Regions from separate parts of the Bacillus sp. JK74 genome, predicted to be linked through region 2. Evidence: riboswitches for the same ligand, from Rfam matches in the RefSeq annotation. Region 2 holds a riboswitch; the other holds the start of a gene.
The links. A riboswitch is a leader RNA that binds a small molecule or an ion and turns the genes downstream of it on or off. The one in region 2 is predicted to bind lysine.

Region 1: another riboswitch for lysine. It lies ahead of ACWJJ5_RS11305 (aspartate kinase); the one in region 2 lies ahead of ACWJJ5_RS01190 (amino acid permease).

Annotation. Positions count from the first base shown of each region.
Region 1 covers NZ_JBSJQB010000003.1:230,113-237,578, reverse strand. Annotated here, with positions in the region: gene ACWJJ5_RS11330 (acyl-CoA thioesterase) at 6-443, opposite strand; gene sdhB (succinate dehydrogenase iron-sulfur subunit) at 503-1,261, opposite strand; gene sdhA (succinate dehydrogenase flavoprotein subunit) at 1,264-3,024, opposite strand; gene sdhC (succinate dehydrogenase cytochrome B558) at 3,058-3,666, opposite strand; gene ACWJJ5_RS11310 (YslB family protein) at 3,963-4,409, shown strand; gene ACWJJ5_RS11305 (aspartate kinase) at 4,456-5,685, opposite strand; lysine riboswitch at 5,811-5,990, opposite strand; gene uvrC (excinuclease ABC subunit UvrC) at 6,052-7,466, opposite strand, start outside.
Region 2 covers NZ_JBSJQB010000001.1:222,119-229,584, forward strand. Annotated here, with positions in the region: gene ACWJJ5_RS01175 (FecCD family ABC transporter permease) at 1-173, opposite strand, end outside; gene ACWJJ5_RS01180 (iron-hydroxamate ABC transporter substrate-binding protein) at 421-1,359, shown strand; gene ACWJJ5_RS01185 (class I SAM-dependent methyltransferase) at 1,506-2,420, shown strand; gene ACWJJ5_RS01190 (amino acid permease) at 2,474-3,886, opposite strand; lysine riboswitch at 3,997-4,178, opposite strand; gene sspJ (small acid-soluble spore protein SspJ) at 4,301-4,441, opposite strand; gene ACWJJ5_RS01200 (metal-dependent hydrolase) at 4,625-5,107, shown strand; gene ACWJJ5_RS01205 (LTA synthase family protein) at 5,150-7,006, shown strand; gene ACWJJ5_RS01210 (substrate-binding domain-containing protein) at 7,037-7,466, opposite strand, start outside.

The DNA.
Region 1 (7,466 bases), on a different contig from region 2:
TCCGTTCAGGCGAGCAGAATGCCTTTCTCCCGCTCCGTCCAGCTGACCGCTTTGCCGCTTTTCTTCGACACTTGAACCATAACGACGGAACCTGTAAAGCACGGCAGGCCCGACTCATTTTCTCCAAGGTAATGAAGGGTGACGGACGCATTTCCGGCAGCGCTTGCTTTCACATAAATCCGCAGATTTTCATACGGCATCACCTGACGCATATAGTCGCACTGCTGGCTTGCGACGACCGTCATCGTTTCCGAGTTTTGCGCCGTCATGCCCCGCTGTTTAAAATAAGCGATCCGTGCTTCTTCAAAATAGATGAAAGGGGTTACATTATTCATATGGCCGAACATATCCGTTTCTGAAAAACGAACCGATACTTCAGTAAAGAAAGAAAACGACTGTCTCCATTCTTCAAACGGGATATCAATATATTGCGGTTGTTTCATCACCTTCAGCTCCTTATAAAAAAACCTCTCCCGTGCGGAAGAGGCTCTTTTTCTCTTTCTTATACTCTGTCGCTTCCGAAGAAATTACGGAATGCTTGTAAATTGGTATCTCTGTTCAAAGCAGCGATTGAAGTCGTAAGCGGAATGCCTTTCGGGCAGGATTGCACACAGTTTTGTGAATTCCCGCAATCTCCGAGGCCGCCGTCTGTCATTAAAGCTTCTAAACGTTCTGCTTTGTTCATCGCGCCCGTCGGATGGGCGTTAAACAGACGCACTTGCGACATCGGGGCAGGCCCCATGAATTTCGACTTGCTGTTGACGTTCGGGCAGGCTTCGAGGCAGACGCCGCATGTCATGCATTTAGACAATTCATATGCCCACTGGCGGCGTTTTTCCGGCATTCTCGGCCCCGGCCCCAAATCGTAAGTTCCGTCAATCGGCACCCATGCTTTCACTTTTTTCAGTGAATCAAACATTCTGCTGCGGTCAACCTGAAGGTCACGGACAACCGGGAATGTTTTCATCGGCTTCAGACGGATCGGCTGTTCCAGCTTATCAATCAGCGCAGTACATGACTGGCGCGGTCTTCCGTTGATGACCATGGAGCAGGCGCCGCATACTTCTTCAAGACAGTTCATGTCCCATGCGACCGGAGTGGTTTTCTCTCCTTTTGCATTCACGGGATTTCTGCGGATTTCCATCAGGGCGGAAATCACGTTCAGATTCGGGCGGTAATTGATTTCGAATTCTTCATCGTATGGCGCGCTTTCGGGCGTATCCTGGCGTGTAATGATAAACCGTATCTTTTTCTCACTCATGATTATTTCGCCACCTTCTTCTTCGAGTAGTCGCGTTTACGGGGCGCAATCAGTGATACATCGACATCCTGATATTCAAATTCCGGAGCTTCAAACGGACCGGCATGTTTAGCCATCGTCGTTTTGAGCCACTCATCGTCATTTCTTTCAGGGAAATCCGGTTTATAGTGCGCTCCCCGGCTTTCATTTCGGTTATATGCGCCGAGCGTGATGACTCTGGCAAGCTGAAGCATATTGGAGAACTGGCGGGTGAACATCGCCCCTTGGTTGCTCCATTTTGTCGTATCGTTGATATTGATTTTCTTAAAGCGTTCCATCAGCTCTTGGATTTTGTCATCCGTTTTCAAAAGCTTGTCGTTGTGGCGGACCACCGTGACGTTGGCCGTCATCCATTCTCCGAGCTCACGGTGAAGCACGTAGGCATTTTCGTCGCCGTCCATCTTCATGATATCGGCCCATTTTTCTTCTTCTTTTTTCACATAGGAATCAAATAATGAAGAAGACAGGTCTTCCGCTGATGTTTCAAGTCCGGAAACATATTTCACCGCATTCGGTCCGGCCACCATTCCTCCGTAGATGGCGGAAAGCAGAGAGTTCGCCCCTAAACGGTTTCCTCCGTGCATTGAATAATCACATTCACCCGCTGCGAACAGTCCGCGGATGCTTGTCATCTGATCATAATCAACCCACAGTCCGCCCATTGAATAGTGAACGGCAGGGAAAATTTTCATCGGAAGCTTGCGCGGATCATCGCCCATGAATTTTTCATAGATTTCGATAATGCCGCCAAGCTTAACGTCAAGCTCTTTCGGATCTTTGTGCGACAGATCGAGATACACCATGTTTTCTCCGTTGATGCCGAGTTTCTGATTCACGCACACGTCAAAGATTTCACGTGTCGCAATATCCCGCGGCACGAGGTTTCCGTAAGCCGGATATTTTTCCTCGAGGAAGTACCAAGGTTTTCCGTCTTTGTACGTCCAGACTCTTCCGCCCTCGCCGCGCGCCGATTCACTCATCAGACGCAGTTTATCGTCCCCCGGGATTGCTGTCGGGTGAATTTGGATAAATTCGCCGTTTGCATAATAAGCGCCCTGCTGATAGACGATTGATGCGGCAGATCCCGTGTTGATCATGCTGTTTGTTGATTTTCCGAATACGATTCCGGGTCCTCCCGTCGCCATAATAACGGCGTCAGAACGGAATGACTCGATTTGCATATTGGTCAGATTTTGGGCTACGATACCGCGGCACGTGCGCTCATCATCAAGAACGGCGCCGAGGAATTCCCAGCCTTCGTATTTTGTGACGAGACCCGCCACTTCATATCTGCGCACCTGCTCGTCCAGTGCGTAAAGAAGCTGCTGACCCGTCGTCGCTCCCGCGTAAGCGGTTCTGTGATGCTGTGTACCCCCGAAACGGCGGAAGTCCAAGAGCCCTTCCGGCGTTCTGTTAAACATAACCCCCATGCGGTCCAATAAGTGGATAATGGACGGCGCCGCTTCACACATCGCTTTTACAGGAGGCTGGTTTGCCAAAAAGTCGCCTCCGTATACCGTGTCATCAAAATGCTCAAACGGAGAGTCTCCTTCCCCTTTTGTGTTGACAGCTCCGTTTATCCCGCCCTGCGCGCAGACCGAGTGAGAGCGTTTGACCGGAACGATGGAAAACAATTTAACGGCCGTGCCTGATTCCGCTGCTTTAATTGTCGCCATGAGGCCGGCTAGACCCCCGCCGACTACGATAATGCTTGATTGACTCATGATAGCCCCTCTCCCTCTAGTAATCTAGTTCTCTTACACAAACGCAAAAATCGCTTTTAAACCTACGTATGAAAGCGCTAAAAATATAATCAGCGTCACGTAAGTCGAAATTCTTTGAGAACGCGGCGTAACCGTGATCCCCCATGTGACCGCAAAAGACCATAAGCCGTTTGAAAAGTGGAAAATGACCGATAAAACGCCTACAATGTAAAAACCGAGCATAAACGGCGAGCTCAGAATATTCGCCATCATATCGAAGTTGACTTCAGCGCCCATCTGCGCGGCAATCCGCGTCTGCCACACATGCCAGCTGACGAAAATAAGGGTGAGAATACCAGTGACACGCTGAAGCACAAACATCCAGTTTCTGAAATAACTGTAGTGGCCAGCGTTGTTTTTCGCAGTAAATGCTATGTACACACCGTAAACCGCATGATAAATTAAAGGTAAGAAAATAATAAAAATTTCTAACGCATACCTGAACGGCAGACTGTCCATAAAGCCGGCCGCCTTGTTAAACGCATCCGCTCCCCTTGCGGCAAATTGGTTGACGACTAAATGCTGGATCAAAAAGATGCCGACCGGAATAACACCGAGCAAGGAATGCAATCTTCGAAAATAAAACTCTCTGTTCCCAGACATTACTTTACCCCCTGTTTGATTTAAGTGCGAAATGTACTAAAATCTCTGCCCCCACTTCGTTTCAATTGTAAGCACTTTATTAAAATTTATTGACAATTTCATTTTACTCCTCCCTCAAAAGGGCGTCAAGAAAACGTGTACATAAATTATAATTTTCGGAATTGATTATCTGGAGGGAAAATTTTATTTTCCTGCGATATCTTTCTCACTTTTTTTCACGGGTTTTATAGGATCATCCTGTAATCCTCCCCCCTGTTTAAGCTATAATAAACGAAGGAGAGAGGGGAATACATAATATGAAGAATAATTATGAAGCAGCTTTAGAACCTTTAACTGAACTCGACGTCAGCGCATACGGCTACGAATTAATCCGGGAAATCGTGCTTCCGGATATCCTCGGCCCGGATCATTCATCGATGATGTATTGGGCGGGAAAACGCCTCGCCCGCAAATTTCCTCTTCAATCGTGGGAAGAAATCCCCGCCTTTTTTGAAAAAGCCGGCTGGGGAACTTTGACAAACGCAGGATCAAAAAAACAAGAATTGGAATTTGAACTGGAAGGACCGCTCGTGTCCAACAGGCTCAAACATCAGAAAGAGCCTTGTTTCCAGCTTGAAGCCGGTTTTATAGCCGAACAGATTCAATTGATGAACGATCAGATTGCAGAATCTTATGAACAGGTAAAAAAGAGAGCGGATAAAGTCGTCCTGACCGTAAAATGGGATATGAAGGACCCTGTATAATTGAAAAAGGCGGTGACTCAAAAGTCCCGCCTTTTTGCCTGCCCGTTTATACGGCAGACGGCTGTTTAGAAAGCTCAAACGCGTCATGAAGCGCTTCGACCGCTTTCACCATATCATTTTCGCTGACAACCGCTGATACTTTTATTTCGGATGTGCTTACCATTTTGACTTGTACATTTTTTTCCGCCAGTACGGCAAACATGTCCGCGGCGACGCCGGGATTTGAAACCATGCCCGACCCGACAATGGAGACTTTCGCCAGTTTTCTTTCGGTTTCAATTTTTTCATAGTTAAGCGCGTTTTTATATTCTTCAAGCACGGCGACCGTTTGCGCGGCATCTTCCGTTTTCACTGAGAAAGAAATATCCGCTTCCCCATCGTCCGACTGTGTCTGAATAATAATGTCAACGTTGATGTTTCGTTTTGCCAGCGCGGTGAAGATTGTTGAAAGTGTTGTCAGTCCGCTTGCAAGGCCCGTAACGGACACCCTTGTGATCTGGTCTTCAAATGCAATTCCTCTGACGATTAAATTCTGCTCCATTGATGATTCCTCCTCAATTAATGTTCCGGCTTCATGCTCCGTGCTTGACCGCACTTCTAAAGGCACTTGGTAGTTTTTTGCGAACTCAACCGCCCGCGGGTGAAGAACACCCGCTCCGAGATTTGCAAGCTCCAGCATTTCATCATAAGAAATCCCCGCCAGTTTTCTCGCTGACCGGACATACCGCGGATCTGTCGTAAATACGCCCGGAACATCTGTATAAATGTCGCATTTATCCGCATCCAGCGCTGCTGCAAGAGCGACCGCCGTCGTATCGGAACCGCCCCGTCCGAGCGTCGTGATGCCGCCGTCTTCCGTTACGCCCTGAAAACCGGCAACGACTGTAATTTTGCCTTCTGCAAGCTGCGAACGAATCGCCGTGATATCAATATCCGTAATTCTCGCATTGCCGTGAACGGCTTCCGTGCGGACACCCGCCTGCCAGCCCGTATAAGAGACGGCGTCATATCCTTTTTCCTGAAGCGCCATGGCCAAAAGCGAAATCGTGACCTGCTCCCCCGTAGACAAAAGCATATCCATCTCGCGTCTGCTTGGTTCAGATGTGATTTCAGCCGCGAGGTTAACGAGCGCGTCGGTTGATTTTCCCATTGCCGAAACGACGACTACGACATCATGGCCTTTTTGCTTTTCAGCAATGGCGCGATTTGCGGCATTTTGAATTTTTTCGGCAGAGCCCACGGAAGTGCCTCCGAATTTTTGTACGATAAGACCCATACTAGACCACCCTTTACATTTTGGTTCGTGCGGGTGAGGAGAAAAGAGCGTTTTGTCCACAATAAAAAAAGCAATGAGAGGAATAGCTCTCATTGCTTTTTCATATCATTACGATTGATTATGAACAACGAGATAGCCCTCCAAGAAAATGAATTCTTGACAGCCTTACATTTATTTAATGCAAGGCCAGCAAATCACACCGATGGGATGTGATACACTTCGGCGACGCTCCCCTTTCAGCCTTTTTCACAGAATCCATCATTCTCCAAAGGCTTACTATTGAAGTTCGCACCTCTATCTTCACCATATAACACGATCTTATGAAATTAGTTCACATTCTAGCAGATTTTTCAGGAAAGCACAATACTATTTTTTTAATTTTTCAAACAGCAGCTGGGCCGCCGCGGCCGGGACACCGGCTTTTTTGATATCGTCAAGGCTTGCTTCCTTCATCTTTTTGACAGATCCGAAATGTTTTAAGAGCATTTTTTTGCGTTTTTCGCCGATTCCGGGGATATCATCCAGAACGGATTGAAAGACGCTTTTTCCCCGGATCTGTCTGTGAAAGCTGATCGCAAAACGGTGAACTTCGTCCTGAATGCGCTGAAGCAGGTAAAACTCTTGGCTGTTCCGCTCCAGAAACACCGGTTCAAGCGGGTCGCCGATCAACAGGTTCGATGTCCGGTGTTTATCATCTTTCGCCAATCCCGCTACCGGGACATCAAGGCCGAGCTCATTCTCGAGCACGTCGCGCGCCGCGTTAATCTGCCCTTTTCCGCCGTCAATGATGATTAAATCCGGCAGCGGAAGGTTTTCGCGGAGCACCCTCGTGTATCTTCTTCTGACGACTTCCCTCATTGAGCCGTAATCATCAGGCCCTGTTACGGTTTTAATTTTATATTTGCGGTATTCCTTTTTATTCGGTTTTCCGTCTATAAAGACAATCATGGCCGATACGGGGTTTGTGCCTTGAATATTGGAGTTGTCAAACGCTTCAATCCGATGCGGCGTGTAAATATTCAGTGCGTCGCCAAGCCGTTCGGCTGCACCGATTGACCGTTCCTCATCCCGCTCGATTAACGAGAATTTTTCCCGCAGGGCGATTTTCGCATTTTTGTGCGCAAGCAAAAGCAGCTCTTTTTTCGGGCCTTTTTTCGGCTGATGCACGGCGGTTTCCAACAGCTCGCTGATCATGTCCCTGTCAACGCTGTCAGGCACCAGAATTTCCTTAGGCAGAAAGTGATTGTTTTTGGAATAGAACTGGCCGATGAAGGTCAGAAACTCTTCATCCGCTTCCTGATACATCGGAAACATGCTGACATCGCGTTCGATCAGTTTTCCTTGGCGTATAAAAAAGACTTGGACGCACATCCAGCCTTTATCGTAGGCATATGCAAACACATCGCGGTCCAGAAGGTCATTCATGGTCATTTTCTGCTTCTCCATCGTCGATTCGATGTGAGCAAGCTGGTCGCGGAATTCTTTAGCCCGTTCAAATTCAAGCTTTTCGGCCGCTTCTGCCATTTTCGCTTCAAGCTCTTTTTTGATTTCGTTATGCCCTCCCTTTAAAAAACGGGTGATGTCTTCAACAATCTCGCGGTTTGTCTCCTCAGATATATCCTTTACACATGGGGCGAGGCATTGTCCGAGATGATAATAAAGACAGACGCGGTCCGGAAGCTTTGAGCATTTCCTGAGCGGGTAAAGGCGGTCCAGCAGTTTTTTCGTTTCCCGCGCCGCCTGCACATTCGGATACGGGCCGAAATAGCGTCCTTTGTCTT
Region 2 (7,466 bases):
AAGTGAAAGAGAGCATCCCACACCGTCCGCAGATGAATATCGGCAGCTCCGATGGAAACAGACAGAGCCGCGCCGATCAATAAAACCGCAATACCGGCACACAGCAGCACAGCCGCTCTGAATGAACGCGCCGTCCACTGGATTTCACTCCCTGATGCCCCTTGAGCCGTCATTGTCTGTTTCTTTTTCAATAGACCCAACACTCGTTCTTCCTTTCTCAAAACAAGAATGGTAATGATAATGATTATCAATGACTTGTTTCAGTATAGCACTTTTATCTTCTCTTTTAATAGACCTAATTTCATATAAAAAAAGAAAGTTTTTCTTAAAAAAGATCGTGCTTCTCTATGAAACCAGTGATATAATCACACTGATAATGATTCTCTTTATCACTAATTTTTATGAAAGAAGGAATGTCAGATGTTCCATACATACAAGAAAATCGGCGCAGCGCTGATTGCCATACTGCTCATCGCCGCTTTGGCCGCATGCGGCAATTCTTCAGACACAAAAGGTTCTTCTGAAAAAGAAGAAACCATCACGTATAAAGCCGAAAACGGCCATATTAAAATTCCGAAGCACCCGAAACGGGTCGTCGTCATGGCTGACGGCTACTACGGCGACTTTAAACAGCTCGGCATCAATGTTGTCGGCGCGCCGCAAAACGTATTTAAAAACCCTTATTACAAAGGGAAAACAAAAGGTGTGACAAACATCGGCGACGGCACGTCCGTTGAAAAAATCATTGACTTAAAGCCGGATTTAATCGTTGTCTGGACGACACAAGGCACCGATATTGAAAAACTGGAAAAAATCGCGCCGACAATCGCCATTAAATATGACAAGCTCAGCAACATTGATCAATTCAAAGAGTTTGCGAAAATGACAGGCACTGAAGATAAAGCAGACAAATGGCTGGCTGAATGGGATAAAAAAACCGCTGCCGCTAAAACAAAGGTTCAAAAAGCGGTCGGCTCAAAAACCATCTCCATCATGCAGACAAACGGAAAAGACATCTATGTATTCGGTAAAGACTTCGGCCGCGGCGGAAGCATTATTTATGACAAACTCGGGCTGAAGGCCACAAAACTGACGCAGGAAAAAGCCATTAATCAAGGGCCGGGCTACGCCAGCATTTCACTCGAGAAACTGCCTGACTTCGCGGGAGACTACATCTTTATGGGGCCATGGCAGGCCGGCGGTGACGACAAAGGCGTGCTTGACAGCTCAATCTGGAAAAACCTCGATGCCGTCAAACAAAACCATGTCTACCGCATTGATCCGATCGGCTTCTATTTCTCAGACCCGATCTCACTTGAAGGCCAGCTCGACTACATCACAAAAAGCTTAACGAAGTAACCCCGAAGCCGCTGTCACAGCGGCTTTTTATTACGCTTAAAACTTGACAAAAAAATTTATTTATGCTATAATTTACATTTTTGGATTAACATGTATAATAAGATTCTCCCGGCCGGAGATTGATGTAAATAACGGAGGATCTTTATATGAAAGAAAACAAGGCGAGTATGACTTCCCTGCTGTCCGCTTTCGGAAGGGCGTACCATAGTAAATACGACACCCCGGTGATATTTGATGATTTTTTGGCACAAGATCTGATTTCTGAAAAAGAGCATTCGGACATCCGCGATCATCTCATTCAAGGTATATCATTTTTCAGCAAAGACATGGCACAGAGGCTTCAAGGCCAACCGGATGTCATCTTAAAATGGGTGACTCAAGTACAGCTGTCTCCTACACCGTTAGCCCGTGCCGCATATTGTGAAGAAGTGCTTTTGAATGAAGTGAAGCTCGGGGCCAAACAGTATGTCATCCTTGGCGCGGGTCTGGATACTTTCTGTTTCAGACATCCTGAGGTGACAAACGCGTTAGACATATTTGAAATCGATCATCCCGCTTCACAGGAAGACAAAATAAAGAGATTGAAACATCTGAATCTCGACATTTCCCATCATCTTCATTTTGTACCGATGAACTTCGCCGCTTCGCTTTCTTTCAGCCGTCTGTATCAGGAAGGTTTTTCACGCCAAAAAACCTTTTTCAGCCTGCTCGGAGTGTCATACTACCTTACGAAAGAGCATCTCGCCCGCCTGCTCACACAATTATTTGCCGAAGTCCCGCCGGGAAGCTCTATCGTGTTTGATTATGCAGATGAGTCGCTCTTTGAAGAAAGAGGACTGTCAAACAGAGTGGAAAACATGGTGAAAATGGCTGCAGCAGGCGGAGAACCGATGTTATCGTGTTTCAGTTATAAAGAAATCGAAAAGGTATTAGAATCTTCAGGTCTGCTTATTTATGAACATTTATCTCCGGCAGACGTCAATGACCGTTTTTTCAGCGGACGCACTGACCATTTAACCGCATTCGAGACCATTCATTATATACACGCCGTCAAAAAGTAATCCGCTGCCGCAAACAAAAAAGACATCTCACAGACGCGAGATGTCTTTTTTTGTCATACCGATTGTCTGTTGTTTGCAAATTTCTTTGAGACGAAAGGATATAACAGCAAACCGACGAAAAACAGCCCGATACCGAGAATAAAGGTCGTTAAATCGGCCGTTCCGGTAATAATGACGTAAAAAGAATAAATGCAGGCAAGGATGGCGATGATACCGTCTCTTACTCTTGAGCCCTTTATCTCGTCATACGTTTCACCCGTAAAAATGAGCTTCAGGCTGTAAAACGCTGACACGAGATACGGAATCAGATAAGCAAGCGTCGCCGCCGTTGTTAAAAACGTAAACGCGTCACTGATCGTCCGGGAAATAACCGAAAAGATAAAGATCTGTGACATTACGTTCGTTACGATTAACGACACAACCGGGCTTCCCTGTTTATTCGTTTTTGCAAAAGCAGCGGGAAAGTCTCCTGATTTCGCCGCTTGATACGGAACTTCAGAACCGAGAAGAATCCAGCCGAGCATCGTTCCGAACAGACACAAAATCGCCAGAATCGCCATAATGACGCTTCCCGCGCTGCCGACGATCGCGTACAATACGTCAACAAACGGTTTTTCCGAGCCGACAAGCTTACCATGCGGAAGCACGCCCATCGTAATCAATGTCACGATGATATAGATGCTGAGCGCGATCAATAATCCGGTAATGGTGGCGCGTTTCACGTCGCGCTGCGAACGGGCGCGCCCGGATAAAATGACTGCCGATTCAATTCCGACGAACGCCCATAATGTTGAAATCGCCGCATTGTGGATCTGTCCGCCGATTCCCTCAACCGTGTGAGGACCTGTTTGAACTGGAAAATAAAAATGATCGAAAAACGACGTTTGAAATACAAACAAACCTGCAATGATAAAGAAGATAAATCCTAATACTTTTGAAAACGTCGTGACGAAATTTAATTTACTCGCACCGTTAATGCTGGTGACGAGGATCGTGTGAGTGCCCCATAATAAAACTGTACATACGGCAAACGTCAGCAGCTGGCCGAGCGTAACCGCCTGACCGCCGATCGAAAACATTTCACGCTTATCCGTTAAAATCGGGAAAAATGATGTTAAATATCCGGCAAGGCTCGTGATGATCGCCACGTTGCTGATCCAGCTCGCCACCCAGTAGCCCCACACCATCGTGAAGCCCGCTGCATTCCCTTTTTTCCGATCGCTGAACAGCGCACGCGCATAGCTTTGCGGCCCCGCCGTCAGCTCAGGCTTGCGGATGGATAAGTGGCCGAAGACCATCGCGATCATTAACACACCGGCTCCCGTTAAAAGCCATGCCGATGTGGCGCCGAACGGGCTCGCGATTTTTGCGAGCGTACTCGGAAGCGAAAAGATGCCCGAGCCTACCATATTTCCTACGACAAACGCCGTTAATAACCAAAAACCCCATTTTTTCGTCTGTTCCATTCTTGTACCTCCTGGTTGTTCATTCGTACGGACCAGACCCCGAGACCATATTTACACGCAAAAAAAGCCTGAACAAAAGTCCATGCTTAAAGAAACACACACACCCTTGATCTCCGGATAGCCCTCCGCGAAAAAGCACGCGGCAGTCCTGCACTTATTCAGATACAGTCCCAGCATAAAGAAGGATCGGCTTTCTTTACACTTCGGCGCTGATGCCTTTAACACATGTTTTGCGGCCCCTTATCAGCCTGGCATGTGCGACTCATCATCAAGCGCAACCTCTACCTCACCGAGAAAGAGTGAGGATTTTTATCATTCAATTCTACTCAGAGGTTATCAGAGATAAAAAGATCTGTCAAAGGGAAATATTAGACGGAAAACGGATAGAGCGTTCGCCCTACCCGTCTTATATGGTCAGCGGTTGTTTTTTTTCTTTTGAACAGCTTCTTGAAGCGGATCGTCTTTCAGCGCTGCACTGGCGTCGTCAAGCGCGCCTTGAATGACGTTTTTGTTTTTATCGCTGTTTTTTCCTTTTTCTTTGTTAAAGAAAGCCATCTGTATCACCTCTTTATCAAATATAGGTACACCTATAATGTGTCTTTTTCCGCGGCAGAATATGCGGAATCCGCGTCTCCTTCCTTTTGGCGGAACAGGTAAAGTTTGTTGATCAAACATGCATTCTCTTGATATATTTGTAATTCAGGGGATTTTGGCAAAAATAAAAAGGAGAAGCGAAAAATGACAGGAAAAACACACATCATGGGAGGCATCGCTTCTTGTTCCGCAATTGCGTATTATTATGGGTATGATCCGGTCCTTATGACCTCAGCGGGTGCCCTCGGGGCGCTGATTCCCGACATATGCCATACGAAAAGCAAAATCGGCAGAACGCTGCCCGTTCTGTCCAAGATCGTAAGCACGGTGTTCGGCCACAGAACGTTTACACATAGCCTGCTGTTTATGCTTATTATGTTTTTCATTACGGCAACCTATATTCCGAATCCGAGCATTTCCGCCGGACTGATGATCGGAATGGCGAGCCACCTTGTGCTTGACGCATGGACCGTCAACGGCATTAAACTGCTGTTTCCGTCCGCCATCCGCTTCCGTCTTCCCCTTTATATGAGAACGGGGAGCTTTTCGGAGCAGCTTGTGCTGGCCGGCTTAACGATTGTATCCTGCTATTATTTATACGAACTGGTTCACGGCCGCATCTCTTAAACAAAAAGCGTCTTTTCGCTTTTAGGGTGAGGAGTCATACATATGAAGAAAACCTTTTTCAGCAATCATCGGTTTTTATGCCTGTCCATCCTGTTCATGTGGATGAAAACCTATGCCGTGTATAAGCTCGGTTTTGGTCTGCAGAACAATTCGGTTCTTGAGGAATGTCTGCTTCTCATTAATCCGCTGAGCTTCATTGTGCCGCTGTTCGGCATCGCCCTCTTGCTAACGGAAAAAAAACAGCGGATCTTTCTGCTTTCGGCAAATGTGATGCTGACGGGAATTTTAATCGCGAATACGGTGTTTTACGGGTTTTATATTGATTTTATCACCATACCGGTTTTGTTTCAGGCAAGCAATATGGGTGATATGGGAAGCAGCGTCCAAGAGCTGTTTCACCCGCTTTACATCGCTTTATTTTTGGATATTGCGGTTTTGTTTTATCTTGGTAAAAGGCATAAAGCCGATCAAGGAAAAGCGGGCGGGCGTACCGTTAAAGCGTATGCGTGGGCATCAGCCGGCCTCATGCTGTGCAACCTTGCGCTGTCTGAGGCCGAGCAGCCGAAGCTGTTCAAGCACCCTTTTGATCGTGAAGCGCTCGTAAAAGGAATCGGCCTGTTCCACTTTCATTTGTATGACACCATTTCGCAGACACTGAATGCAGGGGCTAAAGCGTTTGCCGATGAAGACAGCCTTGCGGCGGTCGCGAATTACACTCAAGCCGGCTACAGCAGGCCGTCCGATTCAAAATTCGGGCTTGCAAAGGGGCGCAATGTGATTTTTGTTACGCTCGAATCAACACAGCGTTTTGTAATGGATGAACGGGTCAACGGACGGGAGATTACCCCGTTTTTAAACAAACTGCGAAAAAAAAGTTATGACTTCACTCATTTTTATCAGCAGACTGAACAGGGAAAAACCTCAGATTCAGAATTCATTACTGCGAATTCGCTGTATCCGTCTTCAAGCGGCGCCGTTTTTTTTACAAAAAGCGGCCACCGGTTCAATACGATGTACCATATGTTAAAAGATCATCAATACTATTCAGCCGTTCTGCATGCCAATCATAAAGCCTTTTGGAACCGGGATGAGATGTACGGGGCATTCGGAATCGACCGTTTTTTCGACGCGGATGAATTTAAGGTGACACAGGAAAATTCAACAGGCTGGGGCCTGAAGGATAAGGAGTTTCTCGAACAGTCAGCGGAAAAATTAAAGAAGCTTCCGCAGCCGTTTTACGCAAGCCTGCTGACTTTGACCAACCATTTTCCTTTTGAAATTGATCAACAGGATCAGCTCATTGAGGAACCGGACACAAGCAGCGAGTTATTAAACCGCTATGTGACGACGGTCCGCTATGAAGATGAGGCTCTGAAACACTTTTTCAAGAAGCTGAAAAAAGAAGGGCTGTATGACAACGCGATGATCGTCCTGATGGGAGATCATTACGGTATATCCGAAGCCCATAATCAAGGACTTGCCGAATTCTTAGGGAAAGAGGAAATCACTCCGTTTGATACGGTTCAGCTTCAACGCGTGCCGTTTATCATTCATATTCCCGGGGTGACCGACTGTGCGCCGGAAACGATTGCTTCCGCCGCGGGACAGGTTGATGTAAGGCCGACGCTGCTTCACCTGCTCGGCATTGAAACGAAAGGCAACATTCAGTTCGGCAATGATCTGTTTTCCGGAGAGCGGACACCGTTTGCGGTGCTGAGAAACGGCAGCTTTATCACGGATGATCATATTTATACGAAAAATACGTGTTACAGCCGCAAAACCGGTGAACCGCTTTCTGACATGAGCGCGTGCAGCGATGAGAAAGAAAAAGCGGAACAAGAGCTGATGCTTTCCGATAAAATATTAAACGGCGACCTGCTGCGGTTTTATAAGCAATAAAAAAATCCCTCCGTTATATGGAGGGATTTTTCATGTTTCATATATGAGCCGTCCTGTCATTTTCGTATCATATCCGGATAATTGAGAAAGCTGAGACTTGAATTCCTCAGAATTAAGAATGTCCCGCACGCTTTGAACAAGCTCCCGGTTTTGTTTTAACACAACCACATCGTACTGCTCACTGATCACCGGGATAAAGTCCGTGCCTGCCATATGCGCCGCATGCTGCGACCCGACTCCGATATTCGCCTTTCCGCTTGATACTTGTGAAGCCGCTGACAGATGATCCGTGACAATGTCATGATATCCGGCGACATCAGACGGCGTGATGCCGAATGATCTGAGCTGTTCATCCAGCAGCACCCTCGCGCCTGATCCTTTTTCGCGATTGACGATGCGGACATCCTTTCGGCTCAAGTCCTGAAAGCCCTGAATGTTCAGCGGATTGCCCTTTTTCACA